3 regions of the Cupriavidus cauae genome follow, and region 1 is predicted to be linked to each of the others. Evidence: predicted binding sites of a transcription regulator. Region 1 holds the regulator's gene; each other region holds the start of a gene.

Region 1 (5,540 bases):
AGGATCGACTTGCCGGCACCGGTCTCGCCGGTGAACACGGTAAAGCCGGCGGTGAAGTCGAGGTCGAGCGTGTCGACGATGACGAAATCGCGGATGGACAGGCTGCGCAGCATCTTGGGAGACGGAAGGCGGCGGTGACTTGGGAGGGATCGGGACCGGCGGCGCGCGCTGGCGCTCAGAGCCGGTTGTCTTCGGTCGGGTACTCGTGCCAGTGCAGCTTCTTGCGCAGCGTGGCGTAGTAGTTGTAGCCGACCGGGTGAAGCAGGTTGATGGTCCTGGCCGAGCGGCGCACGACGATGCGGTCGCCGGGCAGCAGCGAGGTCAGCGACTGCATGTCGAAGTTGACGCTGGCATCGCGGGCGGTGGCGACCTCGATCGACACCTCGGCGTCGTGCGGCAGCACGATCGGCCGGTTCGACAGCGCATGCGGGGCGATCGGCACCAGCACCAGTCCGGACAGCGTCGGATGCAGGATCGGCCCGCCGGCCGACAGCGCATAGGCGGTCGAGCCGGTCGGCGTCGACACGATCAGGCCGTCCGAACGCTGGTTGTACATGAAGTAGCCGTCCACCGAGACCGCCAGCTCGACCATGCCGGAGATGCCCGAGCGATTGACCACCACGTCGTTCAGGGCCAGCGCGGAGAAGATCACGCCCTCGTCGCGGATCACGCGCGATTCGAGCAGCATGCGGTTCTCGGGCTCGTAGTGGCCGCTGAGCATGGCCGGCAGCACCGATTGCACATCCTCCAGCGGGATGTCCGTCATGAAGCCGAGGCGGCCGTGGTTGACGCCGATCAGGGGCACCGAGAAGCCGGCCAGCTGGCGCGCGATGCCGAGCAGCGTGCCGTCGCCGCCGAGCACCACGGCGACGTCGGCCTGCCGGCCGATCTCTTCGGCGGACAGCGCGGGGTAGTCGGTCAGGCCGGTCGCCAGCGCCGTCTCGCGTTCGAACACCACGTCCTGGCCGTTGCGCAGGATGCAGGCCGCCAGTTCCTCGAGCGGGCCCTCGATGCCCGCGGTCGAATACCTGCCGACCAGGGCGACCGTGCGAAAGGGCGCGTGCGCGGCGCCGGACTTGGGGTGTGCAGACATGCCCGGATTAGACCATACCGCCGTGACCATTGTCAGCACGGGGCGGGGGGCGAGTGCCAGCGCGAGCCCCGGCGCGCAAAACTTGCGTAAAATCGGGACACCATGGACGAACGAGCGAAAACCCTTCTCAAGACCCTGATCGAGCGCTACATCGCCGAAGGGCAGCCGGTCGGCTCGCGTACGCTGTCGAAGTACTCGGGACTGGACCTGTCGCCGGCGACAATCCGCAACGTGATGTCGGACCTGGAGGAGATGGGCTTCATTGCCAGCCCGCACACGTCGGCGGGGCGCATTCCGACCCCGCGCGGCTACCGGTTGTTCGTCGACACCATGCTGACGGCCCAGCCGCTCGACAGCCAGTTCGACCGCACCAAGCTGGCCGGGCTGATCCAGGGCGAACTCGGCGCGCAGGAACAGAGCCCGCAGCGGATGATCACCACCGCCGCGCGCACGCTGTCGAACCTGTCGCAGTTCGCCGGCGTGGTGATGACCCCGCGCCGCGCGCAGGCGTTCCGGCAGATCGAATTCATGCGGCTGTCCGACAAGCGCATCCTGCTGATCATCGTGACGCCCGAAGGGGACGTGCAGAACCGCATCATCCAGACCGAGCTGCCCTACAGCGCGTCGCAGCTGGTCGAGGCGGCCAATTTCATCAACACGCATTACGCCGGCATGCGCTTCGACACGGTGCGGGAGCGGCTGCGCGACGAACTGAAGGCGCTGCGCATCGACATGTCCGAACTGATGCAGGCCGCGGTCGAGGCCGGCAGCAGCGCGATGGCCGACGAGGACGACCAGGTCTATATCTCGGGCGAACGCAAGCTGCTCGAGGTCGAGGACCTGGCCTCGAGCATGGACAAGCTGCGCCGGCTGTTCGACGTGTTCGAGCACAAGACCAGCCTGCTGCAGCTGCTCGATGTGTCCAGCCATGCCGAGGGCGTGCAGATCTTCATCGGCGGCGAGAGCCGGCTGGTGCCGCTCGAGGACATGGCGGTGATCACCGCGCCGTACGAGGTCGACGGCCAGATCGTCGGCACGCTGGGCGTGATCGGCCCGACGCGGATGGCCTATGACCGGGTGATCCCGATCGTCGATATCACCGCGCGGCTGCTGTCGAGCGCGCTGAGCAGCCAGAACTGATGGCGGCCAGGGCGGGCCGCCACGCGCAGGGCGGCCTTCGCGCCCCAGCGATACCGGAATCCCTATGACCTTTACCGCAGAACCGGCCTATCGGCATGGGCAGGCGCCCCGCACGGCGATCCTGCTGATCAATCTGGGCACGCCCGACGAGCCGACCCCCAAGGCGGTCGGCCGCTATCTGAAGCAGTTCCTGTCCGATCCGCGCGTGGTGGAGATTCCGCGCGCCGCCTGGCTGCCGGTGCTGTACGGGCTGATCCTGCCGCTGCGCTCGCGCGCGTCGGCGCTCAAGTACGAATCGATCTGGCTGCGCGAGGCGCACCGGACCGGCTCGCCGCTGCTGGTCCACACCGAACGGCAGGCGCATGCGCTGCAGCAGTTGCTGGCGCAGCAGGGACACGACGTGACGGTGGCCTGCGCGATGCGCTACGGCAACCCGTCGATCCCATCCGTGATGGAGGCGCTGCGGCGCCAGGGCTGCGAGCGCATCCTGGCGCTGCCGATGTACCCGCAGTATTCCGGCACCACCACCGCGACCGCCTTCGACGAGCTGTTCCGCGTGCTCGGCGAATGGCGCAACCAGCCCGAGCTTCGGCTGGTCAAGCATTTCCACGATCATCCGGCCTACCTGGGCGCGCTGCACCAGCAGGTCGGCGCCTATTGGGCCCAGCACGGCGCGCCCGATTTCGCGCGCGGCGACCGCCTGATCCTGTCCTTCCATGGCGTGCCGCGGCGCACGCTGGAATTGGGCGATCCGTATCACTGCGAATGCCTGAAGACCGGCCGCATGCTGGGCGAGGCGCTGGGTCTGCAGCCCGGCCAGTACCAGGTCACGTTCCAGTCGCGCTTCGGCAAGGCCGAGTGGCTGCAGCCCTATACCGCGCCGACGCTGACCGAGCTTGGCAAGGTCGGTACCGCGCGGGTCGACGTGTTCTGCCCGGGCTTTCCGGCCGACTGCATCGAGACGCTGGAAGAGATCGCGATGGAGGGGCAGTCCGAATTCAAGGTCGCCGGCGGCAAGGAGTTCCACTTCATTCCGTGCCTGAATGACGCGCCGTTCTGGATCACCGCGCTGTCGGAGATTGCGCTGCAGCATATGCAGGGCTGGCCCCTGCGGCTGCCGCACGCGCACGAACTGGAGGCCAGGCGCTCGCTGGCGCAGGCAAGGGGGGCGGCGGCATGAATCCGTCATACGAGGACGATGCGCGCCAGCGCATCGACAAGTGGCTGTGGTGCGCGCGCTTCTTCAAGACCCGCTCGCTGGCGGCGGAGGCCGTCGAGCGGGGCCGGGTGGAGGTCAACGGCCAGCCATGCAAGAATTCGCGCGAGGTCAAGCCCGGCGACAGGATACGCATCGACGCCCATCAGCAGCGCTGGGAGCTGGTCGTCAAGGGCGTCGCCCCGGCCCGCGGGCCGGCCTCCGTCGCCCAGACGCTCTACGAGGAAACCGAGGAAAGCCGGACGCGGCGCGCCGCCGAGGCCGAACGGCGGCGTCTGCATGTCGAGCCGGCGTCGCAATTGCAGGGGCGCCCGACGAAGCGGGACCGCCGCCGCATCGAGGATCTGAAAGGGTGAACCGAAGCGACACGGCCCGCGCGGGCGGGCCGTGTGTCAGCGGGAATACTGGATGATGTATTGGCGCAGCGCCGGATCGGCGCCGCCGGCCACGCTGTCGCGCGGGGTCAGTCCGTCGGAGAGCCAGATGAAGACGGTCAGGGCCGCCAGCGAAAGAAGTACCAGCAGGGTGAAGAGCGAAAACTTCGGCGTTTTGTTCGACGGCTTCGGCAGCTTGCGCATGGCCTTACCCCGGCAGGAAAGACTTCAATATGGGACGGCACCCCGGCAGTTTTGTCGTTTTTTTGGATTTATCTTAGAAGCTGCACTGCAGCAAAGCAATTTCACTCCCCGCAGCACTGGTTTAAGTTTGTAAGCTGATGTTTCCTGCAGATGTCCATCCGCTCTTGAAATATCGGCTTGGCGCCACCAGTTGCCAGCTGAATTCCGATTGACCCCAGGCGGACCGCCGGTGCGGCCGCAACTTGTTCTGAAACGGATCGACATGGAAGACCAGAAGCAAACGCCATCCAACACGCCGCCGACCTCGCCCGCCGACCAGGCCGCCGAAGCGCAAGCCGCGCAACCGGCAACGCCGAACCAGACGACCGAGCCCGCCGCAGCCGCGGATGACGTGGCCACCCAGCTCGCCGCACAGCTGGCCGAGCAGGAAGCCAAGGCACGCGAGAACTACGATCTGTATCTGCGTGCCGTCGCCGAGGCCGAAAACATCCGGCGCCGGGCGCAGGAGGACGTGGCAAAGGCCCACAAGTTCGCCATCGAGAGCTTCGCCGAGCATCTGCTGCCGGTGATGGACAGCCTGCAGGCCGCGCTGGCCGATGGGTCGGGCGATATCGCCAAGCTGCGCGAGGGGGTCGAACTGACCGCCAAGCAGCTGGCCAGCGCCTTCGAGAAGGGCCGCATGGTCGAACTGAATCCGGTCGGCGAGAAGTTCGACCCGCATCGGCACCAGGCGATTTCGATGGTGCCTTCGGAGCAGGAACCGAATACGGTGGTGGCCGTGCTGCAACGCGGCTATCTGATCGCGGACCGGGTCCTGCGGCCCGCATTGGTGACGGTGGCTGCGCCGAAGTAAGGGTCGGCGGGCAGACCGGCCTGCCTCCGATGCGCAGCCACGCCCGGCGCCGTTTCGGCACCGGGCGTTCTCGTTTGTGGAGAAATGCGATGCCTTACCCGTTCGGCGCAGCGCCGGCGCCCCATACGGATCACCGCGCGTTCGAGGCCTTCGGCATGCGCGCGGTCGATCATGACACCATCGACGACGCGCTCGCCGCCGCCGGCGACAAGCTGGTCTGCGTGTTCTTCTGGGGCGAGGACTGCTACAACTGCGAAATGGCCAAGAAGGCCATGCTGGCCAATCCGGACCCGCTGCGCCAGCTCGATCTGCACTGGCTGCATGCCGACGTCTACACCTATCCGGCGCTGGGACGGCGCTTCGGGCTGTACGGCATCCCGGTGTTCATGTTCTTCCACCGCGGCAAGAAGCTCGGCCGCGCCACCGGCTGGCATGGCATCGGGCAGTTCGCCGCGGCGGTTGCCAATGCGCGGCTGAAGGCCAGCGGCAAGCCGCTCGCCGGGTGACGGCCCGGTAGCCGCCGCCGCGGCTCGGCGGCCGGGCGCGCCTGGAGGCTCGACGGTCGCCTTTCCCGGCGGCTCGACGCTCGCGCGCCCGGCGACTCGGCAGGCGCGGGGGCTCGGCCCCTCAGCGGTTCAGCGAATAACCGATGCGGAACTG
Region 2 (5,540 bases), 760 kb from region 1:
GGTGCTGGTGCATGGCACGCGCGAATTCAATCAGCGGGTCACCAGCATCATGCTGTTCGAGGCCTTGGGGATCCCGCCGTGCGCGACGGTGGACGAAGCCGCGCGGCGGCTCGCGCAGCCCGGTGCCGGCGGCGATGCCGATCCCGGCCCGCTGGCCGTGCTGCCGATCGACGTGCTGTCGCCGGCCCTGTCGGCGCTGCTCGACAAGCGCACCGTGATCGGGCTGCGCAATTCCTCGCACACCATCGTCAAGATGCTGCAGCCGGTCGGGGCGCATACGCCGGCCGAGGCGCTGCGGCTCTACAGCTACACCCACCCGGAATACCGCGAAACGCTGACGGACTACTTCTCGCACGAGCCGGCCAACGTGCTGCTGGCGCGCGGCACCGAGGGCGAGGTGGTGGCCGACGCCCGCCGCGGCAGCCGTATCGACTGGCTGCACGACGGCCATCAGCGCACGCTGGTCGATCCGATGTCGGGCTCGGTCGCCGACGTGCCGGCGCTGCCGCCGGGCACGGACGTGGCGCTGACGGCGGCGTGGATCCGCCAGGTGCTGTCCGGCGCCGTGCCGGTGCCGGCGCCGATCGCGACGCAGATCGAGACGATCCGCGGCTGCCTGCGGGAGAGCGCGCGGGTCAGCTGGGTCAGCCCGCTGTAGCAAGGCCTTTCCCACTCCCCCCCTCTCCCCGCCCCTCTCTCGCCCGCGGGAGAAGGGCGCAAACCACGACGCCCGCCTTTCAAACCCGCCGCGGCGGCAGCGGAATCCGTTCGGTCTCGCCCGGCACGTGCGGGAATTCGTCGTTCTCCCAGCGCCGCGCCGCTTCCTCGATCGCCTCGCGGCTGCTGGCGACGAAATTCCAGAAGATATGCCGCCGGCCGTCCACCGGTTCGCCGCCGAGCAGCATCAGCCGCGACGGCTCCAGCGCGGTGACCGTGGCCTCGGCGCCCGGCGTCAGCACTGCCAGATGCTCGGCCGGCAGCGCGGTGCCGTCGATCGCGGCGGCGCCGTCGACCAGATACAGGCCGCGCTGTTCGTGCTCGGGCGGAATCGCCAGGCTGGCGCCGGCGTCCAGTTCCAGCGCCGCATAGAGCGTGCGGCTGAACACCTGCACCGGCGAGCGCGCGCCGAAGGCATCGCCGGCGATCACCGTGATGCGGGCGCCGCCATGGACCAGTTGCGGCAGCGTCGCCGCCGGATGGTGGAAGAACGACGGCGCGACGGTCTCATGCTCGCGCGGCAGCGCGACCCAGGTCTGGATGCCGTGCAGGCGCGGGCCGGCGTCCCGGGCGGCCTGGGGCGAGCGCTCCGAATGGACGATGCCGCTGCCGGCGGTCATCCAGTTGACGTCGCCAGGCCGGATCGTCTGTTCGCTGCCGACGCTGTCGCGATGGACGATTTCGCCTTCGAACAGATAGGTCACGGTGGCAAGGCCAATATGCGGATGAGGGCGCACATCCATACCGTGGCCGGGCGGCAGTTCGACCGGACCCATATGGTCGAAGAAGATGAACGGCCCCACGGTCTGGGCGGCGGCGGAGGGCAGCACACGCCGCACCGAGAAGTCGCCGATATCTCTTACATGCGGTTTCAACAAATGTTCAATGGCGGACATGACTGACACTCCAGAGACGTGAGCGGATCGAGGCAGTGCTGGCAAGTGTAGCCCCTGCGGCTCCATGGCATGGACCCTGCAGCAGAACCGGCAGCGGAGCCGACGCTCTAACGAACTCATGTCCGCGCCCGCCGACGTTACGCAGGAGGCCTTCCGGCGAGCCTAAACCGCTATGGAATATTTTCTCCGATACTCTGGAACTATCACGGCGGACCGGACTCCAATTAGCACTCACCCGGCTGGAGTGCTAATATGCGTTGCATTGCAGTGTGGGAAGCGCCGGCGACGACGCCGTTGATGCTTCCGACACGCGGGCACGCCGCCCGCCGGATGCGAAAGGAGCCCTGAGTGAACGCAGTCCTGTCTGCCGATTCGATCACCATGAACAACACCCTGCCGATGGTGCCCCAGCGCGCCAACAGCATGGCCCTGACCCTGCCCGCCGGGCTGGGCAATCTCGACAGCTATATCCAGGCTGTCCACCGTATTCCGATGCTCACCGCCGAGGAGGAGCAGCGGCTCGCGCGCGAGCTGCGCGACCACGACTCGGTCGAGGCCGCCCGCCGGCTGGTGATGTCGCACCTGCGCCTGGTCGTATCGATCGCGCGCCAGTACCTGGGCTACGGCCTGCCGCACGCGGACCTGATCCAGGAAGGCAATATCGGCCTGATGAAGGCCGTCAAGCGCTTCGACCCGGACCAGGGCGTGCGCCTGGTGTCGTACGCGATCCACTGGATCAAGGCGGAGATCCACGAGTACGTGCTGCGCAACTGGCGCATGGTCAAGGTCGCGACGACCAAGGCCCAGCGCAAGCTGTTCTTCAACCTGCGCAGCCACAAGCAAAGCGCCCATACCTTCACGCCGGACGAGATCGACGCGGTCGCGCGCGAGCTGAACGTCAAGCCGGAAGAAGTGATGGAGATGGAAACCCGTCTGTCGGGCGGCGATCTGGCGCTGGAAGGCCAGGTCGACGACGGCGAGGAGGAGTTCGCTCCGATCGCCTACCTGGCCGACAACCACAACGAGCCGACCCGCGTGCTCGAGGCCAAGCGCCAGGACCGGATGCAGGTGGAAGGCCTGGAGCAGGCGCTCACCAAGCTCGATCCGCGCAGCCGCCGCATCATCGAGGCGCGCTGGCTGCAGGTCAACGACGACGGCTCGGGCGGCGCCACGCTGCATGAGCTGGCCGACGAGTTCGGCGTTTCGGCCGAGCGGATCCGCCAGATCGAGTCCGCCGCGATGAAGAAGATGAAGGGCGCGCTGCAGGCCTTCGCATGATGGACGCCGAGGCAAGCAGCAAGCCGTAAGCCGCCGGGCCCCCGCATACGCGGGGACGGCGGGGTGAAGGGCCGGGTTCCGCAAGGACCCGGCCCTTTTCCTTTGCCTCCCGCACCGCCCCTCGCCATCGCCCATCGCCATCGCCCCTCGCCACCGCCCCTCGCCATCGCCCCTCGCCACCGCCTCTCGCCACCCCTTTCGGCCACCGCCTTCCGACGCCGCCTCTCGCCACCCCTTTCCGCCACCGCCTTCCGACGCCGCCTCTCGCCACCCCTTTCCGCCACCGCCTTCCGACGCCGCCTCGCGCCACCACCGCCTCCTGACGGCGCCTCCTGCCACCGCTCCCGAGGCCGCCAACGCCACCTGCGCCTCCCCGCCCCGCCCCCACGCGCCTCCTCCTCCTCGGGGTTTGCCCGCATCCGCCCGCCGTGATGTTGACAATCACCAAGGCGTGATCTACAAATCCGTACACAACTACAAACGATTTTGTAGACAATCTTGTCTACAAACAAATCCTGAGAGCGGATTCCCGATCCATTCGATCCACACCGCCCGCCCGGCGCGCCCGCGCGCCGGCCACCGCATGGCATCGCCTTGAGGAGACAAGCATGATGCACACCACCGCGCCTGCCGCCGCCGAGCTGCAGGACAGCGCGTCCGTCCACCATGGCAACGCGCTGATCAAGCCGTCGTACGACGAGCGCCTGACCAACGAAGACCTGGCGCCGCTGAAGAAGCAGACCTGGAGCACCTACAACATCTTCGCCTTCTGGATGTCGGACGTGCACAGCGTCGGCGGCTATATCACGGCCGGCAGCCTGTTCGCCTTGGGCCTGACAAGCTGGCAGGTGCTGGTGGCGCTGCTGGTCGGCATCGTCATCGTGCAGTTCTTCTGCAACCTGGTGGCCAAGCCCAGCCAGGTCACCGGCACGCCGTATCCGGTGATCTGCCGGGCCTCGTTCGGCGTGCTCGGCGCCAATATCCCGGCGGTGATCCGCGGCCTGATCGCGGTGGCGTGGTACGGCATCCAGACCTATCTGGCCTCCTCGGCCTTCCTGATCCTGGCGCTGCATTTCTTCCCGTCGCTGGCGCCCTATGCCGACGTCAAGCTGCATGGCTTCGCCGGACTGTCGACCCTGGGCTGGGCCGCGTTCATGACGCTGTGGGTGCTGCAGGCCCTGGTGTTCTGGACCGGCATGGAAACCATCCGCAAGTTCATCGACTGGGCCGGCCCCGCGGTCTATGTGGTGATGATCCTGCTGGCGATCTGGCTGGTGAACAAGGCAGGCTGGAGCAACGTCAGCTTCACGCTGAGCTTCGTCAAGTACAGCGGCTGGGAAGCGGTGCCGGTGATGCTGACCGCGATCGCGCTGGTGGTCTCGTACTTCTCCGGCCCGATGCTGAATTTCGGTGACTTCTCCCGCTACGCGAAGAACTTCGGCGCGGTCCGCAAGGGCAACTTCTGGGGGCTGCCGATCAACTTCCTCGGCTTCTCCCTGCTGACCGTGATCACCACCTCGGCCACGCTGCCGGTGTTCGGCAAGCTGATCACCGATCCGGTCGAGACCGTCAGCCATATCGACAGCACCTTCGCGATGGTGCTGGGCGCGCTGACCTTCATGACCGCCACCATCGGCATCAACATCGTCGCCAACTTCGTCTCGCCGGCGTTCGACTTCTCCAACGTCTCGCCCAGGCACATCAGCTGGCGCACCGGCGGCATGATCGCCGCGGTCGGCTCGATCTTCATCACGCCCTGGAATCTGTACAACAACCCGCAGGTCATCCACTACACGCTGGACGTGCTGGGCGCCTTCATCGGGCCGCTGTTCGGCATCCTGATCTCCGACTACTACCTGGTGCGCCGCCAGCAGGTCGACGTCGACGACCTGTACACGATGCGCCCGCAGGGCAAGTACTGGTACACCCGCGGCTACAACCCGGTGGCGATCGCCACCATGATCCCGGCCGCGATCATCCCGATCCTGTGCGTGGTGGTGCCGGCCTGGCAGGGCCTGGCCAACTACAGCTGGTTCATCGGCATGGGCATTGCGCTGGTGCTGTACCGCGTGCTGGCGCGCCGCATGATGCCGCATTTCTTCGCGGCCGCCTGACCGGCCACAACGACCCGACGCCACGACGACCTCGACGACTCCACGACCCCGACGATCCGACCACCCGACGTTTGCCATGAAGCTGAAGATCATCAATCCCAATACCACGCAAAGCATGACCGACAAGATCGGCCAGTGCGCCCGCACCGTGGCCTCGCCCGACACGCGCATCATTGCGGTCAGCCCACGCATGGGACCCGCTTCCATCGAGAGCCACTATGACGAGGCGCTGTCGGTGCCGGGCATCCTCGAGGAGATCCGGCTGGGCGAGGCCGACGGCGTCGACGGCTACGTGATCGCCTGCTTCGGCGATCCGGGGCTGTACGCGGCACGGGAGATGGCGCGCGGGCCGGTGATCGGCATCGCCGAGGCCGCCATGCACATGGCCAGCCTGATCGGCACCAGCTTCAGCGTCGTCACCACGCTGGCGCGCACCTGCAATATCGCGTGGCATCTGGCCGAGCGCTACGGCATGGAACGGTTCTGCCGCAACGTGCACGCCTGCGATCTGCCGGTGCTGGAGCTCGAGCGGCCA
Region 3 (5,540 bases), 1.3 Mb from region 1:
CACCTGGCTGCCGTTCCCGCCCGAGGCCGCGACGCTGTCGGTGCAGTCGCAATGGTCGCAGCCCTCGTCGATGCTGCATCTGTACCGCACGCTGATCGAGACGCGCCGCGCCAGCCCGGCGCTGCGCCTGGGCAGCTGGGAGGAATTGCCGTCGCCGCCCGAGGTGCTGGCCTATCGCCGCCGGCATGGCGACGGCGACCGCGTGGTCTGCATCAACTTCGCCGAACGGCCGCTGCCGATCGATCTCGAGGGCGATTGGCGCGTCGCGATCGACAGCCTGCCGGAAGGTCCGGACCGCCGTTTCGACGGCATGCTGCAGCCGGAGCAGGCCGTCCTGCTGGAGCCGCTGCATCGGCCACGGCCGCAACCGCAGCAACAGCGGCAGCCGCTGCAGCCGTAATCGATGCGGGCGGCGCGGCACCGCGCGCCCGAGGTCGCCGTTCAATCGTCAGGAAGGAGAGTCCATGCGTTCGCTCTGGTACCGCAATGCGATCATCTACCAAATCGACGTCAGCGTATTTCGCGACGGCAATAACGACGGTTGGGGCGATCTCCAGGGTTTGACGGCGCATCTCGAATACCTGCGCGGGCTCGGCGTGACCTGCATCTGGCTGTCGCCGTTCTACCAGTCGCCGTTTCGCGATGGCGGCTACGACGTCACCGACCATCTCGCGGTCGACCCGCGCTTCGGCGACCTGGCCGACATGGTGGCGCTGCTGGAGAAGGCCGAGGAACTCGGTATCCGCGTGATGGTGGAACTGGTGGCGCACCACACGTCCGATCAGCATCGCTGGTTCCAGGAGGCGCGGCGCGACCGCAATTCGCCGTACCGCGACTACTACGTCTGGGCCGACGAGCCGGAGGAGACCCACGTCAAGCCGATCTTCCCGACCGTCGAGGACAGCGTCTGGACCTGGGACGAGGAGGCGGGGCAATACTACCGGCACGCCTTTTATTCGCATCAGCCCGATCTCAATATCGCCAACCCGGCCGTGCGCGCCGAGATCGAGGACATCATGTCGTTCTGGCTGCGGCTGGGCGTCTCGGGATTCCGCATCGACGCGGCGGGACACATGATCGACGGGGCGAAGGAAGCGGACCCGCGCGACGACGGCTTCTGGCTGCTGAACGACCTGCGCGCGTTCGCGACGCTGCGTCGTTCCGACGCGGTGCTGCTCGGCGAGGTCGACGTGCCGGCCGAGGACTACGCGCGCTACTTCGGCAAGGGCCATCGCCTGACGCTGGTGTCCAACTTCTTCCTGAACAACTTCCTGTTCCTGGCGCTGGCGCGCGAGCGCGCCGAGCCGATCGAGCGCGCGCTGCGCGAGCAGCCCGACCCGCCCGAGCGCGCGCAATACGCGGTATGGGTGCGCAATCACGACGAGCTCGACCTGGAGCGGCTCAGCGAGGCCGAGCGGGAAGAGGTGATGCAGCGCTTCGCGCCGGACGAGGACATGCGCGTCTACAACCGCGGCATCCGCCGCCGGCTGCCGCCGATGCTCGATGGCGACCAGCGCCGCATCGCGCAGGTCCATGCGCTGCTGTTCTCTCTGCCGGGCACGCCGATCCTGCGCTACGGCGAGGAGATCGGCATGGGGGAGGATCTGTCGCAAAAGGAACGCCACGCGGTGCGCACCGCGATGCAATGGTCCGACGAGGTCAATGGCGGCTTCTCGCCCGCCGATCCCGACTCGCTGCCGGTGCCGGTGATCCGCGAGGGGCCGTTCGCCTACGACAAGGTCAATATCTACGAGCAAACGCTGCGCGACGATTCGTTGCTGGCCAGGACGGGCAAGATGATCCGCGCGCGCCTCGGCATGCCGGAGATCGGTTACGGGGAATGCACGGTGATGGACGTGGGCTGCCCGGCGGTGCTGGCGCTGCGGCACGAACTGGATGGACAGGTGGTCTTCACCTTCGCCAATCTGTCGGGCCAGGACGTCGAGGTGGGGCTGCCCGATGTCGAGGTCGGCGAGCTGCGCGACATGCTGGTCGACGGCCCGTATCCGCCGCAGCAGAACGGGGCCCATGCGCTGAAGCTGCGTGCCTACGGCTATCGCTGGCTGCGGCAGCGGCCGTGCTTTGCGCCGTGATCGTCGACACGGTGGACGGCCTGGACACTGCCAATCCCGCCACTGGCGAACAACAAAGGAGAAACCGATGGAAGCGATCGGACAACGGCGCTGGGTGATTGCCGAAGGCTATCTGCCGCCGACCGACCCGGCCGCGAGCCGGCAATTGAACAGCCACGAGGCGGCCTGCCTGCTCAATACCGGCGATACCGAGGCCAATGTCACCGTGACGATCTTCTATGCCGACCGCGAGCCCGTGGGCCCCTACCGGCTGACGGTACCGGCTCGCCGCACGCTGCATCTGCGCTTCAACGATCTGCGCGACCCCGAGCCGATCCCCGAGGACACCGACTACGCCAGCGTGATCGAGTCCGACGTGCCGATCGTCGTGCAGCACACCCGGCTCGATTCGCGCCAGGCCGCGCTGGCGCTGATGACCACGCTGGCGTATCCGGTTCCGGCAGCGGCCGGCTGACGGCCACTGCCGGCCACTGTCGTTCACCTGACGACCAGAACACGACCAGAACACGACCGGAAGACGGCCGGCCCATCCCCATCCCGCCCAGGAGTCCGCCATGCCCTTGATCGGCTATCACGCCTCGCACGAACAGTTCTCGCCGGGCGATCTGCTGCGCTACGCGCGCGCCGCGCAGCTGGCCGGCTTTACCGCGCTCAGCAGCTCCGACCACTTCCATCCGTGGAGCGAGCGGCAAGGGGAGAGCGGCCATTCCTGGTCCTGGCTCGGCGCCGCGATGGCGACCGTCGATCTGCCCACCGGCGTGGTCGCGTGCCCGTTCGGCCGCTACCACCCGGCCGTGGTCGCGCAGGCCGCGGCGACGCTGGAGGCCATGTTTCCGGGCCGCTTCTGGATCGCGCTGGGCACCGGCGAGGCGCTGAACGAACACATCACCGGCCGGCCGTGGCCGTCCAAGGCCGAGCGGCAGGCCATGCTGACCGAATCGGTGGACGCGATGCGCGCGCTGTGGCGCGGCGAGGAGGTGACGCACCACGGCAGCATCGTGGTCGATCGCGCGCGGCTCTATACGCTGCCGCAGCGTCCGCCGCCGATCTTCGCCGCGGCGCTGACCGCGCAGACCGCGCGCTGGGCGGGGCAGTGGGCCGACGGCCTGATCACGATCTCGGCCCCACGCGAGACCATGCGCGCTGTGATCGATGCCTTCCGCGAGGGCGGCGGCGAGGCCAAGCCGGTCCATATCCAGGCCAAGATCGCCTATGCCGACCCCACCCAGGGCGACGAGGCGGCCCGCCGAATGGCCTACGAACAGTGGCGCACCAATGTGTTCGACAGCGAAACGGCGGCGAACCTGGCGACCCCCGCCGAATTCGATGCCCGCGCCCGTACGGTGTCGCCGGACGACATCGAGCGCGCGGTCCGCATCTCCTGCGACGCCGCGCAACAGGCGGCCTGGCTGGCCGAGGACCTGGCCATGGGCGCCGACGCGGTCTTCCTGCACAACGTCTGCGGCAACCAGCAGGCCTGGATCGACGCCTGCGCGCAGACGGTCTTGCCTCAGCTGCGGGGCGGGGCCTGAGCCTTCCGTGTCTCCCCCCGCGACGGCGAGGCCCAGTGTCTCGGCTCGAAAGGCGACAATCGCCGGGTCGCCGCTTGCAGGGGGGACGACGGTAGAGGGAGATCGACTCCCCGGGCGACATCCGCCTGAAAAAATACTGGCCGCACAATATAAGAGACAATGCCCGTCCGGCCTTGCCCGGCGCGGGGCCGCGACGTTTTTCCTTCCTTTCTGCGGGTAAACCCGTATTCAGACCTCGTCTTGAAAACCCGAAACCCCGTCCCTATAATTAGCACTCGCCGGGTGCGAGTGCTAACAGCGTGCTGTAGCCTGCATCCGGTGTCCGATTTCAAGGGTCTCCGCACTCCCGCGGTGGCCACTTTGCAAATAAATGCTCACTTGTACTAAGGAGTCCGTATGAATCTGCGTCCTTTGCACGACCGCGTGATCGTCAAGCGTCTGGACAACGAAACCAAGACCGCTTCCGGCATCGTGATTCCCGACAATGCTGCCGAGAAGCCCGATCAGGGTGAAGTGCTGGCCGTCGGCCCGGGCAAGAAGGATGACAAGGGCGCCTCGATCGCCCTCGACGTCAAGGTGGGTGACCGCGTCCTGTTCGGCAAGTACGCCGGCCAGAGCGTGAAGGTGGATGGCCAGGAACTGCTGGTCATGCGCGAAGAAGACATCATGGCGGTCATCAACAAGTGATGTCGCTGTCCGGGCGCCGCGCGTCCGGAACCCCTGGGCGCCTCGGTTCCGCCGCGGCGGCAATCGCGCCCGGGACATTTCCCGTACAGAATTCTGGAGATCTAGAACATGGCAGCTAAAGACGTAGTGTTCGGCGACAGCGCTCGCCACAAGATGGTCGAAGGCGTGAACATCCTGGCCAACGCGGTCAAGGTGACCCTGGGTCCGAAGGGCCGCAACGTGGTGCTCGAGCGCAGCTTCGGCGGCCCGACCGTGACCAAGGACGGTGTGTCGGTCGCCAAGGAAATCGAGCTGAAGGACAAGCTGCAGAACATGGGCGCCCAGATGGTCAAGGAAGTCGCTTCCAAGACCAGCGACAACGCCGGTGACGGCACCACCACCGCGACCGTGCTGGCCCAGTCGATCGTGCGCGAAGGCATGAAGTACGTTGCCGCCGGCATGAACCCGATGGACCTGAAGCGCGGCATCGACAAGGCCGTTGGTTCGGCTGTCGAAGAGCTCAAGAAGCTGAGCAAGCCGACCACGACCAGCAAGGAAATCGCCCAGGTTGGCGCGATCTCGGCCAACAGCGACGAAGTGATCGGCAAGCTGATCGCCGAAGCGATGGACAAGGTCGGCAAGGAAGGCGTGATCACCGTCGAGGACGGCAAGTCGCTGGCCGATGAGCTGGAAGTCGTCGAGGGCATGCAGTTCGACCGCGGCTACCTGTCGCCGTACTTCATCAACAACCCGGACAAGCAAGTCGTCCAGCTCGACAACCCGTTCGTGCTGCTGTTCGACAAGAAGATCTCGAACATCCGCGATCTGCTGCCGGTGCTGGAGCAAGTGGCCAAGTCGAGCCGTCCGCTGCTGATCATCGCCGAAGACGTCGAAGGCGAAGCGCTGGCGACCCTGGTGGTCAACAATATCCGTGGCATCCTGAAGACCGCCGCCGTCAAGGCGCCTGGATTCGGCGACCGCCGCAAGGCCATGCTGGAAGACATCGCCATCCTGACCGGCGGTACCGTGATCGCCGAGGAAGTCGGCCTGACGCTGGAAAAGGCGACCCTGCAAGACCTGGGTCAAGCCAAGCGTGTCGAGATCGGCAAGGAAAACACCATCATCATCGACGGTGCCGGTGACGCCGCCGCGATCGAAGGCCGTGTCAAGCAGATCCGTGCCCAGATCGAGGAAGCGACCTCGGACTACGACCGCGAAAAGCTGCAAGAGCGCGTGGCCAAGCTGGCCG

Evidence for each region. Region 1 encodes HrcA, which represses chaperone genes, less so after heat shock. Its sites were predicted from a motif close to TTAGCACTCNNNNNNNNNGAGTGCTAA; they were not measured.
Region 2: rpoH (RNA polymerase sigma factor RpoH) is a predicted target of HrcA. The motif match lies at 1,838-1,864, and genes of this name have one in related genera.
Region 3: groES (co-chaperone GroES) is a predicted target of HrcA. The motif match lies at 3,894-3,920, and genes of this name have one in related genera.

What each region holds. Positions count from the first base shown of each region.
Region 1 covers NZ_CP080293.1:2,004,457-2,009,996, forward strand. Annotated here, with positions in the region: gene recN (DNA repair protein RecN) at 1-113, opposite strand, end outside; gene KZ686_RS09000 (NAD kinase) at 176-1,093, opposite strand; gene hrcA (heat-inducible transcriptional repressor HrcA) at 1,196-2,233, shown strand; gene hemH (ferrochelatase) at 2,298-3,413, shown strand; gene KZ686_RS09015 (RNA-binding S4 domain-containing protein) at 3,410-3,805, shown strand; gene KZ686_RS09020 (hypothetical protein) at 3,842-4,027, opposite strand; gene grpE (nucleotide exchange factor GrpE) at 4,290-4,880, shown strand; gene KZ686_RS09030 (thioredoxin family protein) at 4,970-5,386, shown strand; gene KZ686_RS09035 (phospholipase A) at 5,508-5,540, opposite strand, start outside.
Region 2 covers NZ_CP080293.1:1,243,920-1,249,459, reverse strand. Annotated here, with positions in the region: gene ybiB (DNA-binding protein YbiB) at 1-658, shown strand, start outside; gene KZ686_RS05610 (pirin family protein) at 738-1,613, opposite strand; gene rpoH (RNA polymerase sigma factor RpoH) at 1,995-2,891, shown strand; gene KZ686_RS05600 (NCS1 family nucleobase:cation symporter-1) at 3,500-5,005, shown strand; gene KZ686_RS05595 (aspartate/glutamate racemase family protein) at 5,082-5,540, shown strand, end outside.
Region 3 covers NZ_CP080293.1:3,353,938-3,359,477, reverse strand. Annotated here, with positions in the region: gene KZ686_RS14935 (alpha-amylase family glycosyl hydrolase) at 1-400, shown strand, start outside; gene KZ686_RS14930 (alpha-amylase family protein) at 465-2,093, shown strand; gene KZ686_RS14925 (sensory rhodopsin transducer) at 2,161-2,547, shown strand; gene KZ686_RS14920 (TIGR03885 family FMN-dependent LLM class oxidoreductase) at 2,648-3,625, shown strand; gene groES (co-chaperone GroES) at 4,022-4,312, shown strand; gene groL (chaperonin GroEL) at 4,421-5,540, shown strand, end outside.